DNA from 4 places in the Micromonospora sp. WMMD961 genome. Region 3 is predicted to be linked to each of the others. Evidence: riboswitches for the same ligand, from Rfam matches in the RefSeq annotation. Region 3 holds a riboswitch; each other region holds the start of a gene.
What was found. Region 3 has a riboswitch for cobalamin ahead of O7614_RS22110 (prenyltransferase/squalene oxidase repeat-containing protein). Riboswitches for the same ligand answer to the same signal wherever they lie in the genome.
Positions count from the first base shown of each region.

Region 1: it holds a riboswitch for cobalamin, as region 3 does, so the genes downstream of both, cobN (cobaltochelatase subunit CobN) here and O7614_RS22110 (prenyltransferase/squalene oxidase repeat-containing protein) in region 3, are expected to answer to the same signal.
Region 2: it holds a riboswitch for cobalamin, as region 3 does, so the genes downstream of both, O7614_RS15120 (ribonucleoside-diphosphate reductase subunit alpha) here and O7614_RS22110 (prenyltransferase/squalene oxidase repeat-containing protein) in region 3, are expected to answer to the same signal.
Region 4: it holds a riboswitch for cobalamin, as region 3 does, so the genes downstream of both, O7614_RS20790 (acyl-CoA thioesterase) here and O7614_RS22110 (prenyltransferase/squalene oxidase repeat-containing protein) in region 3, are expected to answer to the same signal.

Region 1 is NZ_JARUBJ010000002.1:4,055,114-4,062,813, reverse strand. It holds gene O7614_RS18515 (hypothetical protein) at 1-240, shown strand, start outside; gene O7614_RS18510 (MBL fold metallo-hydrolase) at 280-996, opposite strand; cobalamin riboswitch at 1,338-1,467, shown strand; gene cobN (cobaltochelatase subunit CobN) at 1,749-5,417, shown strand; gene O7614_RS18500 (VWA domain-containing protein) at 5,414-7,700, shown strand, end outside.
Region 2 is NZ_JARUBJ010000002.1:3,357,967-3,365,666, forward strand. It holds gene O7614_RS15095 (ABC transporter substrate-binding protein) at 1-817, shown strand, start outside; gene O7614_RS15100 (ATP-binding cassette domain-containing protein) at 817-1,635, shown strand; gene O7614_RS15105 (aldo/keto reductase) at 1,676-2,674, shown strand; gene O7614_RS15110 (FadR/GntR family transcriptional regulator) at 2,685-3,407, opposite strand; gene O7614_RS15115 (enolase C-terminal domain-like protein) at 3,415-4,812, opposite strand; cobalamin riboswitch at 5,260-5,477, shown strand; gene O7614_RS15120 (ribonucleoside-diphosphate reductase subunit alpha) at 5,669-7,700, shown strand, end outside.
Region 3 is NZ_JARUBJ010000002.1:4,897,606-4,905,305, reverse strand. It holds gene O7614_RS22125 (superoxide dismutase) at 1-66, shown strand, start outside; gene O7614_RS22120 (superoxide dismutase) at 74-334, shown strand; gene O7614_RS22115 (hypothetical protein) at 823-2,256, opposite strand; cobalamin riboswitch at 2,361-2,483, opposite strand; cobalamin riboswitch at 2,526-2,667, shown strand; gene O7614_RS22110 (prenyltransferase/squalene oxidase repeat-containing protein) at 2,761-5,502, shown strand; gene O7614_RS22105 (LPXTG cell wall anchor domain-containing protein) at 5,502-6,434, shown strand; gene O7614_RS22100 (CbiQ family ECF transporter T component) at 6,440-7,618, shown strand; partial or broken gene O7614_RS22095 (ATP-binding cassette domain-containing protein) at 7,615-7,700, shown strand, end outside.
Region 4 is NZ_JARUBJ010000002.1:4,586,950-4,594,649, reverse strand. It holds gene O7614_RS20800 (aldo/keto reductase) at 1-484, shown strand, start outside; gene O7614_RS20795 (copper resistance protein CopC) at 506-2,608, opposite strand; cobalamin riboswitch at 2,737-2,951, shown strand; gene O7614_RS20790 (acyl-CoA thioesterase) at 3,071-3,583, shown strand; gene O7614_RS20785 (zinc-dependent alcohol dehydrogenase family protein) at 3,750-4,736, shown strand; gene O7614_RS20780 (HD domain-containing protein) at 4,967-5,545, opposite strand; gene O7614_RS20775 (ATP-binding cassette domain-containing protein) at 5,933-6,613, opposite strand; gene O7614_RS20770 (ABC transporter ATP-binding protein) at 6,610-7,614, opposite strand; gene O7614_RS20765 (ABC transporter permease) at 7,611-7,700, opposite strand, start outside.

The DNA of each region.
Region 1 (7,700 bases), 840 kb from region 3:
TTCGTGGCCACCCGGCGCGGGGTGGAGTTCTACCTGGAGCCGGAGACGACCGCGACCGACACCACAGTGGTGGCGATCGCCCACGACGGTGAGTGGATCCGTCGGCGCACCGGTACGCCCCGGGCGGCGGGGGCGATTGCCCGCAAGCACGCGGTGCCGCTGTACGAGGCGGCCCGCACCGGCTACCCGGAGCGGATGCGGGTGTGGAATCGCGCCCACCCGGAACGCCACGCCCGCTGAGGCACGCCCGCTGCGGCTCGCCTGCTCAGGCTCGCCTGCTCAGGCGTCCCCGACGGCTGACCGGGCCTGTTGCGCGGTCATCGGCTGGGCGTGGCTGGAGACGTACCAGTGGTAGTCGTGGTCGAGCAGGCGGCGCACCAGGGCCAGGTCGGGGCCCTCCCCGGGCCGGCGTAGATGGGCCGGCGGCGGGTAGAAGCAGTCGCCCAGCAGCAGGACGCCCGAGTCGGGCACCAGCACTACCGTCGAGTCCGGTGCGTGCCCGCCGCCGACGTGGCGTAGCCGAACCCCGACCGACAACTCGTCGGCATCGGTGAAGGTCCAGGTCGGGGGTAGGACTGTGAAGTCCTCCCAGGAGTCCATCGCGCGTGCCCGGGCGTGGAAGCTCGGGCCGAGGCGGGGGTTGGCGCGTACCTGCTCGTCCAGGTAGCTGTGGCTCCACGGCCGGGCGGCCTCGGCGCGCAGCAGCGGCACGGCCGCCTCGTGCCCGACGATCTCCACGCCGGGCCATGCGCAAGCGCCCCAGACGTGGTCCCAGTGGTGATGGGTGTAGACCAGCCAGCGCGGCTTCGGCAGCCCCGCAACGGCGAGCGCGGCCTGGATCGCGCGGGCGTGCCCGGGGCTCTGCCCAGCGTCGATCATCACACTGCCGCGCTCGTCGGCCACCACGGCGACGCCGGCCTGGACCGCCTCCGGGTCGGGATCGCCCGGACAGACCCAGACCCGACCCGCCAGGTGATGGAACCGCAGGGCGACCATGGTGATCGACCTCCGAGATTGACCGCGGACACTGGTGCGACGTTCGCCGATCCTAGGTGACGGTGCGGCACGGCGCCGTCCCGCCGGACGGTCGGCGCAGGCCAGGGTAGGTTCGGCCATCCTTTGCTCTGCATGTCTATATGCGCCAGTGACGCTCCGTGTCTGGTGCCTATGGGTAAGCAGAGCAAAGGACGCCGGGCATTGATCCGGGGCGTCGCGACGCGCGCGGTCGCGGTCACGGTGATCGCCGTATCTCGATGAATGCAGCCCGCCGGGCGGGGTTGGACCGGCGTTGACCCGCAGCGGAAGCGTGTGGCAGCATTCGCGGCCTGACGGCAGTGAAGGAAGTCGGTGCGATTCCGACGCGGTCCCGCCACTGTCACCGGGGAGCGATCCCCCCTCGTGAGTCACGGCCGTGTGTCTGCGGTTGGAAGGCCGGGGGAGAGCGTCGATCCGGAAGCCAGGATACTTCGGCCGTCGGGACGTACCCCAGGGCGTGGACACCCGAGGAGGACCCGATGACGCACGGCGTCTCATTCATCGACGAGCATCGTCATGCCCCGCACGGTGGGCGATTCACGGTGCCCGCGACCCGGCACGCCCCGCTGAGCTGAGCGCCGCCCGCCGCCGACCGGCCCCGCCGCTCGCGCCCGCGAGCCGTCCGCCCCGCCGTCGTACCGGCTGACGCCGCACCCATCCACATCGTCGCGGTCACCCTCGTGGTGGCCGGGCGTCACTCCCCGGAGCCTGCCGTGCGCATCCTGTTGCTCTCCACCGCCGACACCGACCTGCTGGCCGCCCGCGCCAGCGGCGCCGACTACCGGCTGGCCAACCCCGCCCGGGTCGCCGCCGACGAGGTGCCCGCCCTGCTCGACGGCGTGAACCTCGTCGTCGTACGCCTGCTCGGCGGTCGACAGGCCTGGCCGGACGGCCTCGCCACGGTGCTCACCTCCGGCGTGCCGACGGTCGTGCTCGGCGGCGAGGCCCTGCCCGACGCGGAACTGATGGCCATCTCCACAGTGCCGTCCGGGGTCGTCACCCAGGCGCTGGCGTACCTGGTCGAGGGCGGGCCGGACAACCTCGGGCAACTGGCCCGGTTCCTCTCCGACACGGTGCTGCTCACCGGCGAGGGATTCGCCCCGCCCGCACCGACCCCGGCGTACGGCGTACACGGCGAACACCCCGCCGACCCGGACCGGCCCACCGTGGGCATCGTCTTCTACCGGGCGCACGCCCTCGCGGGCAACACCGGCTTCGTCGACGTGCTCGCGGACGCGGTCCGCGCGGCCGGCGGCAACCCGCTGCCGATCTTCTGCGGCTCGCTGCGCGGGCTCACCACCGGCGCCGGCCCGCTCGGGCTCTTCGCCCGCTGCGACGCGCTGCTGGTCACCGTCCTCGCGGCCGGCGGCGCGGTCGCCGCGGACGCCTCCGGAGGCGGCGACGAGGACGCCTGGGACGTCGGCGCCCTGGCTGCCCTGGACGTGCCGGTCATCCAGGCGCTCTGCCTGACCAGCACCCGGAAGCAGTGGGCCGACAGCGACGCCGGGCTGTCCCCGTTGGACGCCGCCATGCAGGTGGCCATCCCCGAGTTCGACGGCCGCATCGTCACCGTGCCGTTCTCGTTCAAGCAGATCGACTCGGACGGTCTCTCGGTCTACGCCGCCGATCCCGAGCGGGCCGCCCGGGTCGCCGGGATCGCGGTGCGCCACGCCCGGCTGCGGTACCTGCCCAACCCCGACAAGCGGGTCGCCGTGGTGCTCAGCTCGTACCCCACCAAGCACTCCCGGGTCGGCAACGCCGTCGGGCTGGACACCCCGGTCTCGGCGGTCCGTCTGCTCGCCGCGCTGGCCGAGGACGGCTACGACCTGGGCGACGCGCCACCGCCCACCGACGGGGACGCGTTGATCCACGCGCTGATCGCCGCCGGAGGCCACGACGTGGAGTGGCTCACCCCGGAGCAGCTGGCCGCCGCCGAGGCCCGGATTCCCGGTCCGACGTACCAGCGGTGGTTCGACCAGGTCCCGGCCGAGCTGCGCGAGCGGATGCGGGAACACTGGGGTGAACCGCCCGGCGAGCTGTACACCGAGGGCGGCGACATCGTGCTCGCCGGGCTGCGCTTCGGCAACGTGGTGCTGCTGATCCAACCGCCACGCGGCTTCGGGGAGAACCCGATCGCCATCTACCACGACCCGGACCTGCCGCCGAGTCACCACTACCTGGCCGCGTACCGCTGGCTGGCCACGCCGGCCGTCGACGGCGGCTTCGACGCGGACGCCGTGGTGCACCTGGGCAAGCACGGCACCCTGGAGTGGTTGCCCGGCAAGGGCCTCGGCCTGGCCGCCGGCTGCGCGCCCGACGCGGTCCTCGGCGACCTTCCGCTGGTCTACCCGTTCATCGTCAACGACCCCGGCGAGGGCACCCAGGCCAAGCGGCGGGCGCACGCCGTGGTCATCGACCACCTGGTGCCGCCGATGGCCCGCGCCGAGACCTACGGCGACCTGGCCAAACTGGAACAACTGCTCGACGAGTACGCCACGGTGCAGGCCCTCGACCCGGCCAAGGTGCCCACCGTGCGGGCGCAGATCTGGGACCTGGTGCGCGCCGCCGAGCTGCACCACGACCTGCACGCCGAGGCGATGCCCGACGCGGACGACTTCGACGACTTCGTGCTGCACCTCGACGGGTACCTGTGCGAGGTCAAGGACGTGCAGATCCGCGACGGCCTGCACATCCTCGCCGACGCGCCGACCGGGGAGCCCCGGGTCAACCTGGTCCTCGCGGTGCTGCGCGCACCGCAGATCTGGGGTGGCGCCCACGCCCTGCCCGGCCTGCGGCAGGCCCTCGCCGTCGCGTACTCCCTCGACGAGCAGGAGCTGCTCGCGTCACCGGGACGACGACTGGCGCTGCCCAGCGCGTTGACCGACGTGGTGGACGGGCCCGCCGGGACCGCCGCCGACGCCGTCGACCTGATCGAGGCGCTCGCCCGGCGCCTGGTCATCGGGATGGAGACGCTCGGCTGGGACGCCGACACCGTCGACGCGGTGGTGGTGGAGGTCACCGGCCGGTCGATCCCGGACGTCGCCGCGGTGCTGCGCTTCGCCGCCACCGAACTGGTACCCAGGCTGGACCGCACCACCGACGAACTGACCAACACCCTCCGGGCGCTCGACGGTCGGTTCGTGCCGCCCGGCCCGTCCGGTTCCCCCACTCGGGGCCTGGTCAACGTGCTGCCCACCGGTCGCAACTTCTACTCCGTCGACCCGAAGGCCATCCCCAGCCGCAACGCCTGGGACGTCGGGGTCGCCCTCGCCGACTCGTTGCTGGCCCGGCACCTCGCCGACACCGGGGCGTACCCCCGCTCGGTGGGGTTGACCGTGTGGGGCACCAGCGCCATGCGGACCCAGGGCGACGACATCGCCGAGGTGCTCGCGTTGCTGGGCTGCCGCCCGGTCTGGGACGACCGGTCCCGGCGGGTCACCGGCATCGAGGTGGTGCCCACGGCCGAGCTGGGCCGGCCCCGGGTCGACGTCACCGTGCGCATCTCCGGTTTCTTCCGCGACGCGTTCCCGCACGTGGTGGCGCTGCTCGACGACGCGGTCCGGCGGGTCGCCGCCCTGGACGAGCCGGCCGAGGAGAACTACCTGCGCGCGCACGTCGCCGCCGACCTCGCCGAGCACGGCGACGAGCGGCGGGCCACCGCCCGGATCTTCGGCTCGAAGCCCGGGGCGTACGGCGCGGGCCTGCTGCCGCTGATCGACGCCCGGACCTGGCGCAGCGACGCCGACCTCGCCGAGGTGTACGCGGTGTGGGGCGGCTACGCCTACGGCCGGGGCCTGGACGGGCGGGAGGCGCGCGCCGACATGGAACGGTCCTTCGCCCGGATCTCGGTGGCGGTGAAGAACCAGGACACCCGCGAGCACGACATCGTCGACTCCGACGACTACTTCCAGTACCACGGCGGGATGGTGGCGATGGTCCGTCACCTCACCGGCACGGCACCGGCGGCGTACGTGGGTGACTCGGCGATGCCGCACGACGTGCGGACCCGCACCCTGGGCGAGGAGACCCGGCGGGTGTTCCGGGCCCGGGTGGTCAACCCGAAGTGGATCGCCGCGATGCGCCGGCACGGCTACAAGGGCGCGTTCGAGCTGGCGGCCACGGTGGACTACCTGTTCGGCTACGACGCCACCGCCGGTGTCGTCGACGACTGGATGTACGAGCACCTGGCCGCCGCGTACCTCTTCGACGAGACCACCCGGGAGTTCCTGGAGCAGTCCAACCCGTGGGCGTTGCGTGGCATCACCGAGCGGCTGTTGGAGGCCGCCGACCGGGGGCTGTGGGCCAAACCCGAACCGGCCACCCTGGACCGGCTGCGCGACACGTACCTGGCCAGCGAGGGCGATCTGGAGGACCGGGCATGACGTACCCGTTCAGTGCGGTGCTCGGCATGGCCGACATGCGGTTGGCGTTGCTGCTCAACGCGGTGTCCCCGGCGATCGGCGGGGTGCTGGTCCGGGGTGAGAAGGGCACGGCCAAGTCCACGGCCGTGCGGGCGCTGGCCGCGCTGCTGCCGCCGGTCCGCCGGGTCGCCGGCTGCCGCTTCGCCTGTGACCCGGCCGAGCCGGACCCGGCCTGCCCGGACGGGCCGCATCCGGCCGACGCGGCCGCCGAGACGCACCCGGCCCGCCTGGTGGAGTTGCCGGTGGGCGCCGCCGAGGACCGGGTGGTCGGCTCACTGGACCTGGAGAAGGCCCTCGGCGAGGGCGTACGCGCCTTCGAGCCGGGTCTGCTCGCCGCCGCGCATCGGGGTGTGCTCTACGTCGACGAGGTCAACCTGCTGCACGACCACCTCGTCGACCTGCTGCTGGACGCGGCGGCGATGGGCCGCAGCCACGTCGAGCGGGAGGGCGTCTCGGTCAGCCACGCCGCCCGGTTCCTGCTGGTCGGCACGATGAACCCGGAAGAGGGGGAGCTGCGACCGCAGCTTCTGGACCGGTTCGGGCTCACCGTCGAGGTCGGTGCCAGCCGGGACCCGGCGGTCCGGGTGGAGGTGGTCCGTCGTCGGCTGGCCGCCGACGCCGATCCGGCCGGGTTCGCCGCCCGCTTCGCCGACGCCGACGCGGAGATCGCCGGCCAGGTGGCGGCCGCCCGTCGCCGTCTTCCCGGGGTACGACTTCCGGACGCCGCGTTGCGGCAGATCGCCGAGGTGTGCGCCGCGTTCGACGTGGACGGGATGCGCGCCGACATCGTCACCGCCCGGACCGCGTTGGCGCATGCCGCGTGGTACGGCCGGGACCGGGTCACCATCGACGACGTGCGGGTGGCCGCTCGGCTGGCCCTGCCGCACCGCCGCCGCCGCGATCCGTTCGACACCCCGGGGCTGGACGAGAAGCGCCTGGACGAGGCGTTGCAGCGCGCCCAGGACGCCCATCCCGACGACCCGGACGACGACGGTCCCGACGACGGTGGCCCGGACGGCGGGGACCCGCAGGGCGGTGGCCCGGACGGCGAGGGCCCGCAGGGCGGCGGCCCGGATGGTAACGGTGGCCCGGACGGTGACGGCGGCCCGAACGGGGGCGGCCCGAGTGGCCCGGCCGGCGGCGGTCCGCAGCGCAACGCCGTGGACGGGCACGGCTTCGGCGAGCGTGGCGCAGACGGTCCCGGCTCCGAGGGCGGCGGCGCGGACGATCCTGGCTCCGAGGGCGGCGGCGCGGGCGGGTGGCCGCACGATGGCGATCGGCGTCCCACCGGCGGCCGGCCAAACGGTGTCGGCGACGACGACCCGACCTCGGCGCCGAGCGGTGACGGCAGCGGCGGTCGGGTGGCCGTACCCCGGGGTGGGTTGAGGGCGCGGCTGCTCACCGCGCCCGGCGTGGGCGACGGGGTGCCCGGCCGGCGCTCGCGCGCCCGGACCGGGCGGGGCCGCACGGCCGGGGCCCGGGTGCCGAACGGTCGGGTCGGTGCGCTGCACCTGCCGGCGACAGTCCGCGCCGCCGCGCCGCACCAGGCGTCGCGGGGGCGGTCGACCGGCCCGTTGCGGTTGCGTCCGGGCGACGTGCGCGAGGCGGTCCGGGAAGGGCGCGAGGGCAACCTGGTGCTGTTCGTGGTGGACGCCAGCGGTTCGATGGGTGCCCGGCAGCGGATGACCGCCGTGAAGGACGCGGTCCTCGCCCTGCTCACCGACGCGTACCAGCGGCGGGACAAGGTGGCCGTGATCGCCTTCCGGGGCGCCGACGCGCGCACGTTGCTGCCCGCCACCTCGTCGGTGCTGGCCGCCTCGACCCGACTGGCCGAGTTGCCCACCGGTGGGCGTACGCCGCTGGCCGAGGGTCTGCTCGCCGCCGCGGACCTGCTGCGGGTGGAGCGCCTGCGTGACCCGAAGCGCCGCCCCCTGGTCCTGATCGTCACCGACGGCCGCGCCACCGCCGGCACCCGTCCGTTGGATCGGGCGGCAGGGGCGGCGGCGGTGCTGGCCGCCTCGGGTGCCGCCTGCGTGGTCGTCGACTGCGAATCTGGCCCGGTCCGACTGAACCTGGCGAATCGCCTGGCACTGCAACTACGCGCCCCTCGCCGTCGACTCGACGACCTCGTCGCCGACCCCCAACCACCAACCCGTGGAGATCTTGGAAGGAATACGCCCTCCCAGGGGCACTCTTCTTCCAAGATCTACACCGGCGGCGCCACCGCAGACAGGGGAGATCGCT
Region 2 (7,700 bases), 1.5 Mb from region 3:
GCGCGCGGGGGACGTCACCGTCCAGTGGGACGGGGTGACCACCGAGACCGACGTCGAGGGCCAGGTCAACCTGATCCAGAACTTCGTCACCAAGAAGGTCGACGGCATCGTCTACGCGGCCACCGACTCCAGCGCGCTGGCGCCGGCCACCGACCAGGCGCTCGCCGCCAACATCCCGGTCGCGATGATCGACTCCGGCACCAGCCCGCAGCCGTCGGGCGTGCCGCTCTTCGCCACCGACAACCGCGCGTCGGCGACCGAGGCGGCGAAGCTGCTTGCCACCGAGTTGGGCCCCGGCAACCACGACGTGGCCCTGGTCGAGTTCCAGCCCGGGTCGCAGACCAACACCGAGCGGGTCGACGGCTTCAAGGCCGGCCTCGCCCAGTTCCCCAACCTGAAGCTGGTCGGCCAGCAGCCCAGCCGCAGTGACGTCAACGAGGCGCGGCGGGTCACCGAGAACATCCTCACCGCCAACCCCAACCTCAAGGGCATCTTCGCGGCCAACGAGCCGAGTGTGCTCGGCGCCGCGCAGGCCATCCAGGCGGCGGGCAAGTCGGGCAAGGTGGTCATCATCGGTTGGGACGCCGCCCCCGACGAGGTGGCCGGGCTGCGCAGCGGTCAGATCTCAGCGCTGGTCGTGCAGAACCCGTTCAAGATGGGCTACTTCGGCGTCGACAAGATGGTCAAGCACCTCCGGGACAAGGCACCACTGGCGTCGGCCGACACCGGCGTCACGTTCGTCACCAAGGAGAACATCGACTCGGCGGAGATCAAGGCGGTGCTCGAGCCCAGCTGCGCCAACCCTCCGGTGCAGTGATGGGCGCGACTCCAACGGCCACCGCCGACGCCGGCGAGTTGCCGTCCGCCGGGGACCCGCCGGTCCTGGAGGCCCGCGGCATCGTCAAGCGCTTCGGACACGTCGAGGCGTTGCGTGGAGCCGACTTCACGGTCCACCGAGGTGAGGTCGTCGCGTTGATCGGCGACAACGGCGCGGGGAAGAGCACTCTGATCAAGACGCTCTCCGGTGTGCACCCGCCGGACGAGGGCGAGATCCTGGTGGGTGGTCGTCCGGTGCGGTTCTCGACCCCGGTCGACGCCCGCCGAGCGGGGGTGGAGACGGTCTACCAGGATCTTGCCGTCGCCGACGACCTCAGCGTGGCCGCCAACCTGTATCTCGGCCGGGAGATCCTGCGCTCCGGACCGCTCGGTCGGCTGGGGCTGCTGGACAAGCGCGCCATGCGGCAGGGCGCCGCCGCGGCCCTCGACGAACTCGGTGTGCGGATCCCGCGGGTCACCACCCCGATCGCCATGTTGTCCGGTGGGCAACGGCAGTGCGTCGCGGTGGCCCGCGCCATCATCTGGGCGACCAACGTGGTCATCCTCGACGAACCCACCGCGGCGCTCGGGGTGGTCCAGACCGGGCGGGTCCTCGACGTCGTCCGGCGCGCCCGCGACGCCGGCATGTCGGTGGTGCTGGTGAGCCACAACATGCCGCAGGTGCTCGACATCGCCGACCGGGTCGAGGTGCTGCGCCTCGGTCGCCGTGCGGCCCAACTCCGCGCCGACGAGGTCACCACCGACGACCTCGTCGCAGCGATGACCGGGAGCACCAGCGCGGAACGGGACGAGCGGTGACGGCGGACAGCCTGGCCGACGGCGACGGTTGGCGCGGCCGATGACAGGTCCCCTCGGTCGACGGACCACCCTGGACGCCGCTCGCCCGCCGCTGCGGCTGGGCGCGCTGGGCTTCGGTGCCTCGCAGGGCGGCAACCTCTACCGGACGACGTCGGACGAGGAGTTCGCCGCCGCCGTGGACACCGCGTGGGCAGGTGGCATCCGATACTTCGACACCGCGCCGCACTACGGGCTCGGCCTGTCCGAACGGCGTCTGGGTGCCGCCCTCCGGTCCCGCCCGCGTGCCGAGTACGTGGTGTCCACCAAGGTCGGTCGGCTGCTCGTGCCCTCGCCGGAGACCGCGCACCTGCGTGACCCGCAGGGGTTCGACGTGCCCGCAGATCACCGCCGGGTCTGGGACTTCAGCCGCGACGGCGTACACCGCTCGGTGGAGGCGAGCCTTCGGCGCACCGGCCTGGACCGGATCGACGTGGTGTATCTGCACGACCCGGACGACCATTGGGAGCAGGCCGCGTACGAGGCGGTGCCGGCGTTGGTGGAGCTGCGCGAGCAGGGTGTGGTCGGCGCGATCGGTGCGGGAATGAACCAGTCCGCGATGCTGGCCCGGTTCGTGGCCGAGACCGACGTGGACGTGGTGATGTGCGCCGGCCGGTACACGCTGTTGGAGCAGGGCGCGTTGACCGACCTGTTGCCCGCCGCGCAGGCCCGCCGCGTCGGAGTGGTGATCGCCGGGGCCTACAACTCCGGGTTGCTGGCCCGGGACCTGCCGCCGAGCGACGCCGCCTACAACTACCAGCGGGCGCCGGTGGAGGTGGTCGGTCAGGCCCGCCGGATCGCCCGGGTCTGCCAGGCGTACGGAGTCACGCTGCCCCAGGCGGCGTTGGCGTTCGTCCGTCGGCACCCGGCCGTGGTCTCGACGGTGGTCGGCGTACGGAACGCGGTCCAGGTGACCGAGACCCTGCGCCGCTTCGACGCCGACGTCCCGGACCAGCTCTGGGTGGCGCTGTACGAGGCGGGGCTGCTCGACGTGCAGCCGTGAGGGGCGACGGTCAGGAGCGTGTCGTCTCGGTGGTCGCGTCCGCGTCGTCGGGCGACCCCAGCAGGGACTCCTCCACACCGATCAGGTGGTTGGCCATCCGGGTGCGGGCCCGCTCCGGATCGCGGGCCACCAGGGCCTTCAGGATCGCCACGTGTTCGTCATGGGTACGCCGGTCCGCGCCCTCCTCGTGCAGGCTCCGCCAGAGCCGCCCGCGGATGGTGCGTCCGGCGAAGGCCTCGATCAAGCCGACCAGAACCGGGTTCTCGGCGTGCACGGCGATGATCCGGTGGAAGGCGATGTCGATCTCGAGGATGCGTTCGTGGTCCTGCGGTTTCTGGCCGACCATCCGGGCCGCCTCGTCGAGGAGTTCCCCCGCCTGGGCGAGGGCCTCGTCGGTGATCCTGGTCGCGGCCAGCCGGGCTGCCTCGCACTCCAGCAGCCGCCGGACGGTGTGGATGTGCCGCGGGTCGCCCTGACCCTGGAAGTCCACCACGAAGCCCATCGGGGCCAGCAGTTGTGGCGCGTCGAGGTTGGTGACGTAGGTGCCGTCGCCCTGACGGATGTTGACGATCCCGAGGATCGACAGGGCCGACATCCCCTCGCGCAGCGAGCCGCGGGAGACGCCGAGCGACTCGGCGAGGTCCTTCTCGATCGGCAGTCGGTCCCCGGGCTTGAACTTTCCGTCCAGGATCATCCGCTTGATGCCGTTGACCACTTCGTCAGTGCGAGACATGATCCCCCTAGCGGCCGGCGGGGGTGGCCTTCCCACCCGCGATCACGTACGCCGCCTCCGGAGATGACACGGTAGTCGGGTCTGCCGCCGCCCAGTAGTGGCCGTCCGGAAACCGGTAGAGCGCGATCGACTCGGTGCGCATCCGGGTGGAGTAGCCGGGCTGGTCCGGCAGGACGTAACCGCTGCCCGAGCCGGTGTCGCGGATGACGCACGGGTCGGTGAAGTGCTCGTGCAGGTGGTCGACGAACTCGGTGACCCGGTTGGTGAGATCTCCCGACACCGCGACGTAGTCGAGCACCGACACGTGTTGGACCATCTCGCACAGCCCGACGCCGCCGGCGTGCGGGCAGACCGGGATGTCGAACTTCGCGGCGAGGAGCAGCACGGCGACGATCTCGTTGATGCTGGCCAGTCGGCCGGTGTCCAGTTGGCAGAAGTCGATGGCTCCGGCCTGGAACAGTTGCTTGAACATCACCCGGTTGTGGCAGTGCTCGCCGGTGGCGACGCCGATCGGGGCGACGGCCCGGCGGACGGCCGCGTGGCCCAGGATGTCGTCCGGGCTGGTCGGCTCCTCGATCCACAGCGGCGTGAACCGGGCGAGGGCCGTGACCCACTCGATGGCCTGGCCGACGTCCCACACCTGGTTGGCGTCGATCATCAGGTTGCGGTCCGGGCCGAGGATCTCCCGGGCGATCGCGCACCGGCGGATGTCGTCGTCGAGGTTGGCGCCCACCTTGAGCTTGACGTAGCCGTAGCCGCTGTCGACCGCTTCCTGACACAACCGGCGCAGCTTGTCGTCGCCGTAGCCGAGCCAGCCGGCCGAGGTGGTGTAGGCGGGGTAGCCGGTCCGGTCGAGCTCGGCGAGGCGGTCGGCCTTGGTGCTCTCCTTGGCCCGCAGGATGGCCAGTGCCTCGTCCCGGGTCAGCGCGTCGGACAGGTAGCGCAGGTCCGCGATGTCGACGAGTTGCTCGGGGGACATGTCCACCAGCAGGCGCCACAACGGCTTGTCGGCGAGCCGGGCGACCAGATCCCACGAGGCGTTCAGCACGGCCGCGAGCGAGAGGTGGACGACGCCCTTCTCGGGCCCGAGCCAGCGCAGTTGCGAGTCGGACGTGAGGAGGCGGTAGACCGCCCCCATGTCGGCGGCCATCGTCGCCACGTCCAGACCCACGAGGTTCTGTGCCTGGTGGACCGCCGCGGCGGCGACGATGTCGTTGCCCCGACCGATGGTGAAGGTCAGGCCGTGGCCCGCGAGCGGCGCGCCCACGCTGTCGGTGCCGTCGGTGTGTAGGACGACATAGGCCGCCGAGTAGTCGCCGTCCTTGTTCATGGCGTCTGACCCGTCAGCGGTCAGTGAGGTGGGGAAGCGGACGTCCTCGACGGTGACGGCAGTGATCTGCGGCATGCGCTCCTCGCCCAGCTAGGCCAAAGATCAGATGATCATTCGGAGTATACGGAGGCTGGATCAGGTGCGTCAACGACGTCGATCACCCGCTCGGTGCAAACATCCGACGTTTCTGATCCGGACTGGGCCGCTGACGACAAGGGCCCCCGAGGCGGAGCGGTAGGGGCCGGCGTCGGCGGTCGGGTGGGGTTCTGAAGATTGGATGTTCATTCCGGATGGGCACATCGACGGCGAATTATGGGCAACGTTCCTTACCTCTGTGGACTCTATACATCACACCTCTGTGGATCGCTGCCGCATACCACCCGGCCCCGGACTGCCGGTGCCGGCCGCGGACGGCACGACGAGGTCGCGAGAGGAGGTGCGGTCGGGTGACGGTCGTCACCGCTCGGCCGTCGACACGCCGACACCGACATGTGGGGTGTGACAACCGCTGCATCCCTATATATGGTGTCGAGCGCAGCTGGTTCGGCCGCTCATCCGGCGCGGTCGAGGCAAGAGGGAACCCGGTGGAAATCCGGGACTGTCCCGCAGCGGTGAGTGGGAACGACAGCCGTCATCAGCACTGGGCCACCAAGCGGTCTGGGAAGCGACGGCCAGTAGGAGACCGGCCAACCCGGTCGCGCCCACGAGTCCGAAGACCTGCCAGCGCGCCGCGTACCCGCACCCGGGTGGGCGGCGGTCCGAGGCCGCGTGGGACGGCTGACGCCACCCGACCCACGCCGTACCGGTGTGGCGTCCGTCGGTGTCTGTCTCCTCGCGTCCGGACCACCAGGTCTCGAACTCCGAGGAGCGAGTGGTGACAGTCACCGAGGTAGTCCCGGCCAGCGCCGACGCCGCCCTGCGGCGGACGCCTATGCAGGTCCGCAAGCGCGACGGGGCCACCGAGCCCGTGGACGTGAACAAGATCGTCCGGGCGGTCGAGCGATGGGCCGACGACCTGACCGACGTCGACCCGATGCGCGTCGCCACCCGCACCATCAGCGGCCTGTACGACGGCGCGACGACGGCCGAACTGGACCGGCTGTCCATCCAGACGGCGGCCGAGATGATCGGTGAGGAGCCGCAGTACTCGCGCCTCGCCGCCCGGCTGCTGGCCGGGTACGTCGACAAGGAGGTGCGTCGCCAGGGCATCGCCTCGTTCAGCGCGGCGATCCGGGTCGGCCACGCCGAGGGCCTGATCGGCGACGACACCGCAGCGTTCGTCGCCGCACACGCCGGCGTGCTGGACGACGCCGTCGACGTGGACGGCGACCGGCGCTTCGAGTACTTCGGGCTACGCACGGTGTACGACAGGTACCTGCTGCGTCACCCCACCAGCCGGCTGGTGCTGGAGACCCCGCAGTACTGGCTGCTGCGGGTGGCCTGCGGCCTGTCCCGCACGCCGGACGAGGCGGTCGGCTTCTACCGGCTGATGTCCAGCCTGGCCTACCTGCCCAGCTCACCGACGTTGTTCAACTCCGGCACCCAGCACACCCAGATGTCCTCCTGCTACCTGGTCGACTCGCCGCTCGACGAGCTGGACTCGATCTACGCGCGGTACGCCCAGGTCGCCAACCTGTCCAAGTTCGCCGGCGGCATCGGCATCGCGTACTCCCGGGTCCGGTCCCGGGGCGCGTTGATCCGCGGCACCAACGGGCAGTCCAACGGGATCGTGCCGTGGCTGCGCACGCTGGACGCCAGCGTCGCCGCGGTCAACCAGGGCGGCCGGCGCAAGGGCGCGGCGTGCGTCTACCTGGAGCCGTGGCACCCGGACATCGAGGAGTTCCTGCAACTGCGGGACAACACCGGCGAGGACGCCCGCCGCACCCACAACCTGAACCTGGCCAACTGGGTTCCGGACGAGTTCATGCGCCGGGTCGAGGCCGACGAGATGTGGTCGCTGTTCGACCCGCACGAGGTTCCCGAGCTGCCGGACCTGTGGGGGGAGCGGTTCGACGCCGCGTACCGGGAGGCCGAGGCGCAGGGTCGCTACGTGCGGCAGGTCCCGGCGCGCGAGCTGTACGGGAAGATGATGCGCACCCTGGCCCAGACCGGCAACGGGTGGATGACCTTCAAGGACGCGTCGAACCGGCTGTGCAACCAGACCGCCGAGCCGGGCAACGTGGTGCACCTGTCCAACCTCTGCACCGAGATCGTCGAGGTGTCCAGCGACGCCGAGACGGCCGTGTGCAACCTGGGTTCGGTGAACCTCGCCGCCCACCTGGTCGACGGTGGCATCGACTGGGAGCGGCTGCGCGCCACGGTGCGTACCGCGGTGACCTTCCTCGACCGGGTGATCGACATCAACTACTACCCGACCCCGCAGGCGGCGGCGAGCAACCCCCGCTGGCGGCCCGTCGGGCTCGGGCTGATGGGCCTGCAGGACGTCTTCTTCGCGCTGCGGCTGCCGTTCGACTCGCCGGCCGCCCGGGAGCTGTCCACCCGGGTCAGTGAAGAGCTGTACCTGACCGCGCTGGAGACCTCCGCCGACCTGGCGCGACAGTTCGGCGCGCACCCGACGTACCCGCAGACCCGGGCCGCGCGGGGCCAGTTGCAGCCCGACCTGTGGGGTGTCGAGGGTACGCAGACCGCCCGGTGGGACGCGCTGCGGGAACGGGTCGCGGCGCACGGGCTGCGTAACTCGCTGCTGGTGGCCGTCGCCCCGACCGCGACCATCGCCTCGATCGCCGGGTGCTACGAGTGCATCGAGCCGCAGGTGTCGAACCTGTTCAAGCGCGAGACCCTGTCCGGGGAGTTCCTCCAGGTCAACACCGCTCTGGTCCGCGAGTTAAAGGCCCGAGGGCTGTGGACCGACCGGATCCGGTCGGCGATCAAGCGGGCCGAGGGGTCGGTGCAGGACATCGCCGAGCTGCCGGCCGGCGTCCGCGAGTTGTTCCGTACCGCGT
Region 3 (7,700 bases):
CTGGTCAACTGGACCGACGTGATCTCCCGCTTCGACGCCGCCCGCGCCGCCACCCCGAAGATCTGACCCGGGCGTGAGCGGGTACACCCCCGAGGCGGCCGAGATCGTCCAACGCGCCGCCGGGGTCATCGCCGCCAAGCATCGCGGTGATCTCGCCGGCGCGGAGGAACTGATGTCGGCGTTCAGCTCCGAGCAGGCCCGCACTCTCGGCTTTTACCTGCTGGCCGATCTCGCTCTGGGCCTGGTGAAGGCGCAGAGCGGCCAGTCGATGGACGACCTGGTCCGGGAGCTGTCCCTGCTCCTGGCCGAGACTGCCCAGTCCCCGCCAGCATGATGATCCGCTGGGTTCCGCCCACGGGCGGAACCCAGCGGGCAGCCGCAACGCCCACCGCCCAGCCAGAGGGTCCCGATGCGCCGAAAGATCGAACACCGTGTCGGGACTGTGGACGGGCAGCCGATGATCGTGCTGACAGCGGCCGACTTCGAGCGGCTCGACGCCGCCCGTCGGCAACTCGGTGCCAGTGAGGCCCAAGCGCATCAGCTTCGCCAGCAGTTGAAGGACACCCGACGTCGAGTAGCCCGCCTGGAGGGCCTGCTCGCGGCGTGCGCAAGCCTCGGGCTACCGGGCCCGGACGCAGGCCGTCGCTGTCCTCACCAGAGTGACGACCTGGTTAGTTGATCAACCCGATGTTCAGGTCGTGGTCTGTCCGGCGCACCGTTCGCGGTTCACCTCGTCATCCTCACCTGAGCGGCGGCGGACGGTTCGACCGGCGGATGGTCAGCGACGGCCGGGCCGCCGCTGACCATCGCGCTACCCGGCGCTCAGGCGCCGTAGCGCAGGTAGATCGTGTCGCCGACGGTCACGGTCGTGCCGCGGGTCGCGGTGACCGGGGAGCCGCCGTCGCGGGCGACCTTCCAGGTCGAGGAGCCGCTGTTGGCCAGGCCGTTGACAGCGGTGATGGTGCCGGTGCCGCTGGTCGGGTTGAGGGCCGTGACGCAGCCGCTCGGGGTGGCCGCGCCGACGGCGGCGTCCAGTACTGCGCCGAGGGTGGTGGTGGCGGCGGTCGGCGTCAGGGTGACCGCGCACGGCTTGATGCTGCCGCTGCCGTTGTCGATGATGACGGCGAGCCGGGTGGCGGTGCCGGCGGTGAATCCGCTCGCCGCGACCCAGGTGGGCGCGCCGGCGGTGACCGGCGTCGGGGGAGCGGCGGTGTAGCCGGCGCCGGCCAGGGCCCGCACCGCGTCGATGGAGGCGTACGCCGAGGGGGTGGTGTTGGTGGGCAGGTACTTGAACCCGCCGCCGGTCAGCTGCTGGGCCCGGAGGAAGTCGATCGGGGTCTTGCCGGCGGTGGTGGTGAAATCGGTGCCCTGGCTCGGGATGCCGCAGGCGTTGAGCCCGGAGACGGCCCAGGCGTTGGAGTCGGTGTTGACGCCGAACATGGAGGTGAAGGCGCCCGAGGCGTTGACGAGCTTGCTCTTGAGGAAGTTCTTCGCCTGGACGATGTCGGTGTCGGTGTTCGGCACCCCGGCGGCGCAGAGGGCGGCCATGGCCGCGCCGGTCATGTCGATGTCGCTGGCCGAGGCGAGTTGGGTGGGGTTGCCTTCGGCCTGGGTGAACGTCCAACCGCCGTCGTTGTGCTGGTTGTTGCGGATCCGGGTGACCGACAGGTTGAGCAGCGCCTGCGGTACGCGGGCGGCGCCGGTCTGGGTCTTCGCTCCGGCCAGGGCGAGGGTGGCGAAGATGGTTCCGTTGACGTTGGCCGGCGGGCCGTAGTAGCCGGCCGAGCCGGTCTGCCAGTAGGCGATGGTGTCGGCGATCAGGTTGCGGGCGGGGGAGACGCGAGCGGGGTCGATGCCGGCGGCGTAGGCGTTGAGCACCCCACGCTCGTAGTCGGTGACCACGGGCGTGGTGCTCGGCCAGGACGCGGCCGATAGCTGGTTGCGATAGACGGTGCGGGCGTTCTTGGTCGTGTCACCGCTGGGGTAGACGTCCACGGCCGCGACGCCGGCCGGGGCGAACGCGCTGAACGCCCACTCGTTCGACAACCCGCCGCTGGCGTAGCTGCCGTCGGCGGCCTGCAGGGTGCGCAGGTAGGCGACGCCGTTGGTCCTGGCGGTGGCGATCTGCGCCGCCGTCGAGGTCGCGGCGGCCGGTGCGGCACCGACCGTGACCGCGACGACGGTGGTGATCAGGGCGGCGGCGGGAACTGTCGCGAGTCGTCTCCGGCGGCTGCCGGAGGAAGGGCGCGAGGACATCGGGTCTCCTTGGGGTACGGGGCACGACTGCCTCGACCCGGAGCCCGGCAACGGAGCCGGCGGGAGCGGGGCGGGCCGGCCGCAGGGCGCGTGGGACGGATACCGCAGGTGCTGCGTCATCACGTGGGTAGTCGGGCTCGGGACGGCCAACCGTCCTCACCGTTGCGCGTCAGCCCCGGATTTCCACCGGGTTCCCCCACGCGATGACGCGGTCACGGTATGGGAGGAAGCCCCTACCGCGCGCTGTTAGGTACATGACACGTCTTCGCGTTGACGGGGTGGTGGCGGCTGTGGTCCGATGGCCCCGATCCAGCAGTCAGGGGAAGCCGGTCAAAGTCCGGCGCTGGCCCGCAGCCGTAGGTCCCGTTTTCGGGACGAGTCGGATTACCTGGCTGGATAGTGCACCGCAGCGCCGTCGAGGTACACGGCGCGGAGCAAGGGTTTCCGGGACTCGTCCCCGGGGTCCGCGTCCGCGCCTGCGCCGCTACCCCGGAGAGAGTCGCCATGTCCCCACTGGTCAGTCGAACGTCGCGTACTCCTGCGGCGTGGTTGGCGGCCGTCGCCGCAGCGGTACTCGGTGCGGTGGCGCTGGTGGTGCCGACCCGTGCGGCGCTCGCCGATCCCCTGGAGTCGTGCACCCCGACCCAGGGCGCGATCGTGGCTGTCGACTTCGGCGCGTGGGGCGGGCCGCTGCTGCGCGGCTGCGACGCCACCCCGACCACCGGCCTGGACCTGCTGCACGAGGCGGGCTTCACCACCACCGGCACCGTCCACGACGGACCCGGCTTCATCTGCCGGATCGGGTCCCCTGACTTCGCGTCTGGTGACGAACGCCCGACACCGGCCGACGAGGCATGCCAGTTGACTCCGCCGGCGTCGGCCTACTGGTCCTACTGGATCGCCCCGGCCGGGCAGGACCACTGGACCTACAGCCCACTCGGCGCGATGGCCCAGCGGCCCGGCCCCGGTGAGGTCGAAGCGTGGGTCTTCGGCGGCACCGACATCGGTGGCTCCACCGGCGCGCCGAGCTTCACCCCCGCGTCGGTCCGCGCGAGCGGCCCCACTCCGACCGCCACCCCGACTCCGACCCCAACTCCGACCACCACGCCGAGCGACCCGGCACGGCCGACCGAGGCCCAGGTCAAGGCGGTGGCGAGTTACCTGGTCGGGCAGCTCGCCGACGGCGACCACGTCGACAACGGTTTCGTCGACCACTACCGGACCATCGCCGTCGCCACCGCCCTGGCCGGGATCGGCGGGCAGGACCAAACCCTCACCAAGATCGTCGACTACCTCCGGGCACACGTCGACGCCGCGATCTTCCCGAACGGCGACACCGCCGCACCCCACACCGCCAACGTCGCCAACCTCGCGCTCCTGCTCACCAGCACCAACGGCGATCCGCGCGCGTTCGGTGACCGGAATCTGATCGCCACGCTCACCGACCGGGTGTGTACCGCGGCCGACGCCGACGCCGGCTGCGCCGCCGTCGGTGACTTCGCCGGATCGAGCGATCCCCTGACCCACGCGACCGCCCTGCTCGCGCTCAAGCGGGCCGGCGTCACCCCGCCCGCCGCGACAGTCACCCGACTGACCGAGCAGCAGTGCGCGACCGGGGCCTTCGCCGGCCAATGGCGCGGCCCCACCGACGCCTGCGACCCGGACCTCGCGGCCACGACGCTGGCCGTGCTGGCGATGCGCACGCTCGGCGGGCACGACGCGGCGCTCGATTCGGCCAAGGCGTTCCTGGTTGCGGCCCAGGAGCCGGACGGTGGTTACCAGCCGTGGACCGGAGCGGGTTTCAGCGAGACCTATCCCACCGGGCACGCCGCGCAGGCCCTCGCCGTACTCGGCCTCGCCGACCGGGCCGCCGCCGCCACCGGCCTGCTGGTCAGCCGGATCGTCCCCGGCGGTGGGCTCAGCCCCGACCCGAGCAACCCGGACGCGGACCTGGCCGCCACCGCCGCGGCCGCGCTCGCGCTGGCCGGAAAGAACCTTGCCACTCTGGGTGAGACGCCGCCGCCGGCCGGGCCGCGACCCGACCTGGTCAAAGGCGTGTCGTACCTCGTCGCGCCGACCAACCTGATCGACGGCAGGTACTACGAGTCGTTCCCCGGCTTCCCCGACTTTGGGCTGAGCATCGACGGTGCCTACGCCCTGGCCGCCACCGGCGGGGACGACGCCAAGCTCCGGGCGATCGTCGAGTTCCTGCGCGGCGGCGGCGCGGTCGGCGACAGCGGATTCACCGTCGACATGTGGCTGGGCGTCGGCACCGACTACGCTGTCGGCGGCGCGATCGGCAAGATGGCCCTACTGGCCCAGGTCACCGGCTACGATCCACGGTCCTTCGGTGGACACGACCTGATCGCGGCGCTGGCTGACGTGACCTGCACCAAGGTCGATGCTCTCACCGGCTGCGCCGGGGCCGGTAACTACCGGTACGCCACCGCGGTGTTCGGGCAGTCGCTCGGCATCATCGCGCAGCTCCGTGCCGGACAGAGCGAGGCCGCCGCCAAGCCGGTCGAGTTCCTCAAGGGACTGCAGCGCGCCGACGGGTCGTTCCCCAGCCTCATCCCGGCGGCAGACGCCGACAAGGACGTCGACAGCACCGCGATGGCCGCGATGGCCCTCGCCTCGCTGACCGACGATCCGGCGGCGGTCGGCGCCGTCGACAAGGCGCTGGCCTGGATCGCCGCGACCCAGAAGGGGCACGGCGGCTTTCCCGGCGCGGCCGGTGACTCCACCAACTCCACAGCGCTCGCGATCCAGGGCCTCACCCTGCGCGACACCACCTACGCGAGTCAGATCGACAAGGCCCTGGCCTTCCTCGCCGCCCAACAGAACGACGACGGCGGGTTCAGGGTCGCAGCCGAGGGAGAGCCGGAATCGAACGTGCGCGCCTCCACGCAGGTCGTCGGCGGCGCCACCGGCATCTCGTTCGCCACCCTGATCCGCGACGTGCACGAGCTGCCGGGCACGAATCCGACCGGCTCGCCGACGCCGACGCCGACGCCGACGCCGACGCCGACGCCGAGCGCGAGCCAGTCGTCGACCCCGTCGGCGTCCGTGACGGCCGGCGTGACGCCGTCGTCCGGCCACAACGGGCAGTCGTCGGGCAACCTGCCGCGCACCGGTGCGTCCATCATGACGATCGCCCTGTTGGCGTTGGTACTCGTCGTCGCCGGCATTCTGCTACGGATCGCCGCACGTCGGCGCGCGACGGCCGGCGACGGCGGTGTCTCGTGATGACCCACAGGTGGCGGCGTTCGGTAGTGGCCCTGGCGATCGTCGCCGCAGTGGCAGGGACGCCCGCGCCGGCGCTGGCCGACCCGCTGCCGATCGGGCAGTGCACCACCTCGTCCGGGGTGATCCTCGCGGTGGACTTCAGCAAATGGGGTGGGCCGCTCCTGCGCTCCTGCGGCACCACCCCGACCACCGGTTACCAACTGCTCAACCAGGGTGGCTGGCGCACCACCGGAACCCAGCACGACGGGCCCGCGTTCATCTGCCGGATCGGCTACGCCGGCCACCAGGGCGGCACCCAGTACCCCACCCCGGCGGACGAGAGATGTGCCCTCACCCCGCCGGCCAGCGCCTACTGGTCGTACTGGCACGCCGACCCGGGACAGAACACCTGGGTCTACAGCCAACTCGGCGCGATGAGCTACAAGCCCAAGCCGGGCAGCGTCGACCTGTGGATCTTCGGGGCGACCGACATCGGGGGCACCGAGGGGCGGCCCCGGTTCAGCCCGGACAGCGTCCGAGCCCGCAACAGCAAGCCGACCGGCACGACCCCTCCCGCTCCGCCCCCCGCCGCGCCCACCCCGGCCCAGCCCGGCGGCGGGAACGCACCGGGCGCTGGCAAACCACCGATGCCGGGAAACCCTGGAGGCGGCAACCCTCCGCCCGGCCTCCCGCCGCCGGGAGCGTCGACATCGGCCCCGGTCAGTGGCGCGCCGACGCCGTCGTCCACAGTGCTGACACCCCCGACACCGATGGTGCCGTCCGCGTCACCGAGCGCCACCACGGACGAACCGCGCATCCTCGACGCGGTACCCACCGCGACGGCTGCCCGCCAGGACACCGGCTCCGCGCTGCCGGCGTTGATCACAGTCGGGCTGCTGGCCCTGCTCGGTCTCGTCGGCGCTGTCGTCGGCTGGCGCCGCCGCCGCACCTGATCCCGATGCCCACGATCCGTGCCGGCCTCGTCCACCGCCTCGCGGTAGCCCGGCTGCCGCGCTCCCTGCATCCGTTGGCGTGGTGGCTGTGGGCGCTCGCGCTGGCCACCGCCGCGAGCCGCACCAGCAACCCGCTCCTGCTGCTGCTCATCTTCGCGGTGCTCGGCCTCGTCGTCACCGTCCGTCGTACCGATGCGCCCTGGGCGCGCGCGTTCCACTACTACCTCTACCTGGCCCTGATCATCATCGCGATAAGGGTGGTGTTCCGGACGGTCTTCGCCTCCGGCATCACCCCCGAGGACCACATCCTCTTCCGACTGCCACACCTGCCCACACCCGACTGGTACGCGGGCATCCAGATCGGCGGCCCGGTCTCGCTGGAGGCGACCCTGTCCGCCGCCGTCGACGGCCTCCGGCTGGCCTGCCTGCTGTGCTGCATCGGGGCCGCCAACAGCCTCGCCAACCCCAAACGCGCACTGCGGGTCCTCCCCGGCGCGCTGTACGAGCTGGGTGTCGCCGTCACCGTCTCGCTGAGCGTCGCACCGCAACTGGTGGAGAGCGTCCAACGGGTCGCCCGCGCTCGTCGGCTGCGCGCCGGACGGGCCAAGGGGCTCGGGGCCGTGCGGGCCATCGTGATGCCGGTCCTGCACGACGCGTTGGACCGTTCGCTGCGGCTGGCCGCCGCCATGGACTCGCGCGGCTACGGCCGGGTCGGCACCGCCACGCCGGGCTCGCGGCGGCTCACCGGCGTCCTCATGCTGACCGGCATGGCCGGCCTGTGCGTCGGCGCGTACGGCCTGCTCGACCCGGGCGTGCCCCGTGCGGTCGGGCTCGGCGGCCTCGGTGGCGGTGTGCTGCTCTGCGTCGCCGGGATCGCGCTCGGTGGCCGTCGGGTGTCGCGCAGCCGCTACCGACCCGACCCGTGGCAGTGGCCCGAGTGGACGGTCGCCGGCTGCGGCGTGGTCACCGCTGTCGCGCTCGGTGTCGGCACCGGCTATGACCCCGCCGCGCTCAACCCGAGCCTCTACCCGCTGCACTGGCCCACCCTGCCCGCACTACCGGCCGCCGGGATCCTCGTCGCCGCCCTCGCCGCGATCGCCGCACCGACACCGCCGCGCCCGCACCGACCGCAGCCCGCCGCCGTGCTCCGCCGCGCCGCCGACACCGCAGGAGTACCGTCATGATCCGCTTCGAGCGCGTCAGCATCACGTACGACGGCGCGCCCCGCCCTACCCTGCGCGACGTCGACCTCGACATCGACGAGGG
Region 4 (7,700 bases), 310 kb from region 3:
CAGTGACGTGCAGATCGAGTACTCGCTGCTGTCCCGGGGCCCCGAGGCCACGATCCTGCCGACGCTGCACGAGCTGGGCATCGGGTTGACCGCCTACGGGGTGCTGTCCCGAGGCCTGCTGAGCGGGCACTGGTCGGCCGAGCGTGAGCTGACCGGCACGGACTTCCGGGCGAACAGCCCCCGGTTCCAGGGCGAGCACCTGGCCGCGAACCTGCGACTCGTGGACGCGCTCGGCCAGGTCGCGCAGCGGTTGGGGGCGACCACCAGTCAGGTCGCGATCGCCTGGGTGGCGGCGCAGGGCGAGCAGATCGTTCCGTTGGTCGGGGCGCGGCGGCGCGACCGGCTTGCCGAGTCGCTGGCCGCGGTCGACCTGGTGCTGGACCGGGACGCGTTGGACGAGATCGAGCGCGCCGTACCGGCCGGCGCGGCCTCCGGTCAGCGGTACGGGACCGCGATGATGTCCCTCCTCGACAGCGAGAAGTGAAGCAGGGAGAAAGCTCCGGGCTCAGGGCACGTTGATCGTGTACTCGGCGGTGTGCACCTTCCCGTCCACCTGGAAGTCGAAGAAGGCCCGGTACCGGCCCGAGCTGGGCGCGGTCAGCCAGAACTGGACAGTTCCGTCGACCAGCTCCTGCTCGGGGTGGACGTGCACGTAGCCGAGGTCGCCCTCGCGGACCACGACCAGGTGCCCGTACGCGCCCAGGTAGCGCTCCAACTGCGGGGGCGTCGCTGAGTCGGCGCGCTGGACCTGGAACTGCATCGGCACCGTCACCCCCACCGACGGGGTGCCGTTCATCGACACCGCGTACGCCCCTGCGGTCGCCTGTGCCTGCGTGGGCGGCAGAGCGGCGGGGGTGTGCGCCCCGGGCACGGTGTGGTCGACGCCCAGCACGAGAGGCAGTTGCGCACCGTTGGTCGCGGTGACGGAGAAGTCGGCGTAGACGCGGTAGCCGCCGGGTTGGGCCAGCGTCAGGGGGACGCTCCAGGTGCCATCGGGGGCCATCGTCGGGTGCAGGTGCTGGTAGCCGCTCAGGTCGCGGCCGACCACGATCATGTGCAACGGCTTGTCGTGGACGACCGTGAAGCGGGTCGCCGGCTGCCGGTCGGTCCCGACGATCCGGAAGCGGTAGTCGGCGCGTACCCCGGCGGGTTGGGACCGCTCCAGCGGTTGCAGGGTGTACCCGCCGGCGCTGACCGTCGTTCCGGTCGCCAGCGTCTCGCCCGCCGCGCCGTCACCTCGGTGCGTGTGCGGGCCGGTGCCCGCCGGGTGCTGGTGCCCGTCGGTCGCGGACACGCCCTGCCCGGAGGCGGGCGGAGCGCCCGCCGGCTGGCGGGCGGTGTTCGCCGGGCTCTGGTCGCCGGTGCCGATGCGAGCCAGCCCGAACCCGGCCAGCAGGGCTACCACCAGGCCGCCGACGAGCAGCGCCAGGTGGCCGTTGCTCAGCCGGGACCCGGGTGTCACGGCGGCGAGGTCCGTGTCGGGCCGTGCCCCGCGGTCGACAGTCGACCCGTCGTCGGTGGCGGTGAGGGCCTTCGTCTCCTGGTCGGCGGTGGCCAGGGCCTTCGGTTCCTGGTCGGTGGGCGTCGGGTCGACCGCGACGCCCGTGCGGGCCGTGACGACCGCGTTGCCGGTACGCGCCGCCGGCACGGCGGCCGGTCGCCGCTTACCGCCCGTGGGCTGCGCACCGACGCCGCTCGCCGCGCCGGCCTTGCCCGCGGAGGTCTTGGCAGCGGCCGTCTTCGCGGCGATGGTCCTGCCCCCGCCGGTCTTGCCGGCGGGCCTGTTCGTGGTACGCGCACCGCCGCCGCGTCGACCTGAGGTCCCCGGTGCGGTACGGCCCCGGCCGGTGGGTTTGCCGGTGGACGCCGTCCGGCGACGCCAGACGACGAATCCGGCCGCCGCCACGAGCGCCGCGATCGCCGCCGCCCAGCCGGCCCAGGCCAGTGCTCCCGAATCGCGCTCCTCGGCCGGCCCGGTCGGCGGGGCCACCGCAGCCCCGGACGGCTGGGTCACCGGCTGCGCCGAGGTTGTCGGCACCGCCGACGCCTGCCCGGACGACCCGTGCTGCTCGGTGGCGGCCACCAGCGCCGGGTCCGGCTGGGTCGTCGGCGGGCTCCACCCCTTGGGCGCCGCCGTCACCGGCCCGTTGTAGCGGAAGGTCAGCGTGCCCCGCACGGTGTCGCCGTCCGAGGCGACCGACAGGTAGCTCACCGAGTACTGGCCCTTGGCCGGCAGGTGGCTGACGGCCACCGTCGACGGGAACCCGGTCGTGTACTCACGTGGCTCGAACTGCCCGTTGACCAGGAAGTACTCCCGTACCGGCTTGTCCAGCGGCTTCGGCTCCCCGTACGACCAGCTGTTGTCGACCCGGATGCCGCCCGGGGCGGTGACGGTGAAGAACGCGTTGGGCGCGGTCTTCTCCGTGAAGAAGAGCTGCACCGCCGTCAACGGCTCGCTCACCGTGGCCCCACCCGCCGGCGTGGACATGGCGAGAGTCCCGTGAGCCGCGGCGGGTTGGGCGGACGCGAGGAGAGCGACCGCCGAGGCGAGGAGGAGCGCGAGGACACCCGAGAGCACCCGCCCCGGAGTCTGAGGGAGACGACGCATCTGAATATCCTGACCCGAGTGAGGCTTTTTTCAAGAGCTGGCGATCTTTTCCTCACATGGCAAAAGCTGACGACGCCGCGCTGGTATCCCCGCGCTGTGCCCCCGGTGCCACGACTTCCCTGGCCAGCTATGCTGCGGGCGGCGCTGGTTCGTCCCGTCGTGACCGGCGGGGCGTCGTAAGAGGGAACCCGGTGGAAGTCCGGGACTGCCCCGCAGCGGTGAGTGGGAACGAACGCCGTCATCAGCACTGGGCCGTCGGCCTGGGAAGCGACGGCCGGTAGGAGACCGGCGCGACCGGTCAGGCCCGCGAGTCCGAAGACCTGCCTGCGCTGCGTACACGACCGTGTGCGCCGCCGTCGGCCTCGCGGGTGGGCTCAGCGGGTGACGTGCCGTCCGTCGGCGCGTGCTCGTCAGTGTTTCCGCGTTCCGGTGGTGTGGTTTCCCGAGGGACGGACTACCGCTGTGCACGACACCGCCACGATCGCCGGCCGAGCGCCGTCGGCGTCGCACCTGACCCTGTCGCAGATCATGGACCAGCACCACACCAACCTGATGGGTACGGTGCACGGCGGCCGGATCCTCAACCTCATCGACTCGGTGGCCGGGGTGGTCGCCGCCCGGCACTCCGACGGGCCGGCGGTCACCGCCGCGATCGACGAGACCGCGTTCCTGCGCGCGGTGCGGGTCGGTGACGTCGTGCACGTCGACGCCCGCATCACCTGGGCCGGACGCAGCTCGATGGAGGTCGCGGTCAAGGTCACCGCCGACCGCTGGGACCGGGCCGTGCCGCCCACCGACGTGGCCACCGCCCACCTGGTCATGGTCGCCATCGACGACGACGGCCAGCCGAGGACGGTGCCGCCGCTGCTACCCGAGACCGACGGGGACCGGAGGCGCTACCGCGAGGCGGAGATCCGTCGGGAGCACCGGTTGGCCTTGCGGCGGGCGCTGCTCGACGGCGCCGAGGACGGCTGAGAGGTTCTCGGACCGCCCGTTGCGACCTTCCTCGGGTAGCTCGCCGCGATCGTCGTCCGGCCGGGCACGCCGGATGCGGACGCAGGACAACTCGGATGTCGCCCGGCCGGCAACCCAATTGGATAGCGTCCAGGTGATGTATCGATCACGGAGGGTGTGAACCGTCATGCGCGCTGCGGTGCTGCGGGAGTTCGACAGTCCACTGACGGTGGAGGACGTCGATCAGCCCGCTCCCGGGGCGGGGCAGGTGCTGGTGCGGATCATCGCCAGCGGGGTCAACCCACTCGACACGAAGATCCAGGCAGGAAAGGCCGCGCACGCGCGGGTCCAGCCGCCCGCGGTGCTCGGACTGGACCTGGCCGGCGTCGTCGCTGCGGTCGGCGCGGAGGTGGCCGGGTTCGCGCCGGGAGACGAGGTGTACGGGCTGTGCGGGGGAGTGGGCGACTTGCAGGGCTCGCTGGCCGAGTACGCCGCCGTGGACGCCCGGCTGCTGGCCCGCAAACCGAGCAGTCTGTCGATGCGGGAGGCCGCCGCGTTGCCACTGGCGGCGGTTACCTCCTGGGAGGGGCTGGTCGACCGGGCGGGGGTCCGCGCCGGGCAGAAGGTGCTGGTGCACGGCGGTGCCGGCGGGGTCGGATACGTGGGCGTGCAGCTTGCCCAGGCGCGCGGCGCCGAGGCGTACGCCACGGGCGGGCCGGCGAGCATGCGGGTGATCGAGAGCCTGGGCGCCGTGCCGATCGACTACACCTCGACCACGGTGGAGGAGTACGTCGAGAGGCACACCGGCGGCGAGGGGTTCGACGTCGTCGTCGACAACGTCGGTGGCGCGACGCTCGACGCGTCGTTCGCGGCGGTACGCACCTATCACGGGCACGTCGTCAGCGCGTTGGGTTGGGGGTCGCACTCGCTCGCCCCGCTGTCGTTTCGTGGCGCGACCTACTCCGGCGTGTTCACTTTGCTGCCGATGCTCACCGGACGGGGCCGCGAACACCACGGCGACATCCTGCGCGAGATCGCGACGCTGGCCGACGCCGGTGCCCTGCGCCCGCGACTGGATCCACGCACGTTCACGCTCGACACGGTCATGGACGCCCACCGGCTGGTCGCCGACGGCACCGCCGAGGGCAAGGTCGTCGTGGACGTCGCCGGTTGAGCAGAGCTGTTCGTTCGGGACGAAGGAGTCTAGCTCTGCGAGGAGCCGATCGACGGAGCTAGTTGTGCTGGGCCACCAAGATCATGCCGTCGTCAGGCCGTCGAAGGTGGATCGGCAGCGACAGAGGTTGACCAACGTTGACTGCCTGCGTCCCAGGTTGAGAGGTGTGATGCCCGCTTTGATCGCCTTCGCCGCCCACCGAGATCAATACAACGCCACGTCTTGAACACTTACTCCTGTGCCGTGGGAGTGAGCCAGGCCAGGGGTTGTCCGCTGAGGGCGGCGTCGGCAAGGCGGTGGGCGCTGGCGGTCTTCAGGGCGGCTCGTGAGCTGTCGATCCAGCGCTGCACGTTGTCGACGCCTTGGTGGCGGTACTCGACGGCTTGGACGAGGCATTCCAGCTTGTCAGCGTCACGAGCGACGACAGCTTCTAGTGTCTCGCCGGCTTCGTATTCGACGACTGCGGCGGTGATGACGTCGGCGACGGCCGGTGGGCAGGCGGCGACCTGGTCGGCGGTGACGGCGGTGTTGGGTACGGCGGTGAGATAGCGCTTGGCGATGTGTGGGATGTCGGTGATTCGGGTTTCCTGGGTGTCGTGCAGGACGCAGAGCATCGACACTCGGGCTGGGTCGGCGCCCTCCATGGCGGCGAGCATCATTCCGATGAGCGCCGTTCGGAAGGAGTGCTCGGCGATGGACTCGGGTTGCTTGACGCCAGCGAACCACCAGCCGGTGCGGGCGGCGCGTTTGAGGACGCCGGCTTCGAAGATGAAGTTCATCGCTCCGGCGGCGTCGTGGTCGTCGGTCATCTGCCCGTCCCTGTGCCGGTGAGTCCGTCCGCCCGCAGGCTGTAGACGATAGAGGTTCCTGCGGCCCGGCGACGAGAAGTTCCACTACAGCGACGGCTCCCATAAGTGGATCCCACCGGACCCGGACTACGACCAGGAGGTCTGGGACGAACAGGTCCGCCAACACAAGCATGGACACCTGTCGGCCGCCTACTTCGACCGCCCCGGCCCGAGGGTCGTCGACGGCGCGGAGATCCTCGCCGGCATCCTCGCTGGCCGTCCAGACTCCCGCGCTCGGCGGGTTTCCGCCGACGTCGGTTGAACTGTCGCGCCTGAGCGGCCGCGATGACAGCTGACGCCGATCGCCCGCTGCCCCGGCATTCGCAACGTACCGCACCGCACCGAGGGTCAGGCGTGTGCCCTCGCTGCACCAGCGAGGTCGACGATCCGGTCGCACCAGCGGTCCATCAGCGTCTGGTCGTGGCTGATGACCAGGACGCCGGCCCGCTGGGTGCGCTGGTAGTCGCGGATGACGGCGGCGACGTGCGCCTGGGTCGAGGCGTCCAGCATCGCCGTGGCCTCGTCACAGAGCAGGTAGTCCGGCCGGTGTACGAGGGCGCGGGCGAGGCAGGCCCGTTGTAGTTGCCCGTCGGACACCGCGTGTGGGCGTCGGCCGCGCAGGTCGGCGGTGAGGCCGACGAGGTCGGCGAGTTCGGCCACCCGCTCCCGGACCGTCGACTCGGGCGTTCGGACGGCGCGGAGCGGTTCGGCCATCAGGTCGTCGAGGCTCAGCCGGGGATCGGCGGCGGCGCGCGGGCTCTGGAAGAGGACGGCGACGCGGGTCCGCAGGTCGACCGGCACGGCGTAGCGCACTCCGTGGACCGGCGTGCCGTCGATGCTGACCTGGCCGTGGTCCGGGCGGTGCAGCAGGGCCAGGACCCGGACCAGTGTCGACTTGCCGCAGCCGGACGGGCCGCGAAGTCCGACCGTCTCGGCCCGATCGACCCGCACCGTGACGCCGTCGAGCACGACCTGACGGCCGTATCCGACGGTGACCTCGTCGGCGAGTAGGTGCTGCTGGCTGGTCACGCGACGGCTCCGGTGTGGATCGGGTGGTGGCAGACGACAGTGCCGTCACCGGCGACCGGTGTCGGCGGTGGTTGGATCGCGCAGGTGTCGGTGCGGTGCGGGCAGCGGGGCGCGAAGGCGCAGCCCGGAGGCAGCGCGGTGAGCATCGGCGGGTCGCCGGGCACCGGCCGGAAGGCGCGGTCCGGCAGGGCGTCGAGCAGCGCCGCCGCGTACGGGTGGGCTGGCGCGGTGAAGAGCGGTTCCGCATCCCGGTGTTCCACGACGCGGCTGGCGTACATGACGGCGACGGTGTCGGCGACCCGTTGCGCGGCGGCCAGGTCGTGCGTGATGAGGACGACGGCCGATCCGTTGTCGCAGCGGCGGCGCAGCAGGTCGAGGGTGTGGTCCACCAGCGGCCGGTCGAGGCCGGTGGTGGGCTCGTCGGCGATGAGCAGCGACGGGTCCGGTGCCAGTGCGAGGGCGGTGACCAGCCGCTGCGCCATGCCGCCGGAGAGTTCGTGCGGGTAGCGGTCCAGGTCGGCCGGGTCGAGCCCGACGTCGAGGGCGAGCCGGTCGGCGTCGGCGCGGTCCCGACCGTGCGCGCGCAGCGTCTCGGTGAGGAGTCGCCGTCCGGTGCGGACCGGGTTCAGCGCGGTGGCCGGGCTCTGCGGGACCAGCCCGACCCGACGGCCGCGTACCCGCCGGGCCAGGTGACGCTGACCGCAGGTGACCAGGTCGACCGGGTCGGTGCCGGGGTGGTGCAGGACGGCGTGGCCGGTGATCGTGGCGTTGCCCGGCAACAGGCCGAGCAGCGCGTGGGCCAGGACGGACTTGCCGCAGCCGGACTCGCCGACGACGGCCAGCAGTTCACCGGCCCGTACGGTGAGGTTGAGGTCGGTGACGGCGCGCACTGTCGTGTCGCGCAGCCGGAACTCGACGCCGAGGCCGTCCACTGCCAGCAGCGGGCCGGTTTCGGTGGTGCGGCCGGGCGCCGGGGCGGAGACGTGTTCGGTGGTGGTCACAGGTGCAGCTCCGCTCGGACCCGGGGATCGAGGCGGTCGCGCCAGCGGGCGGCGAGGACCGCGATGGCGAGGGTGACGACGACGAT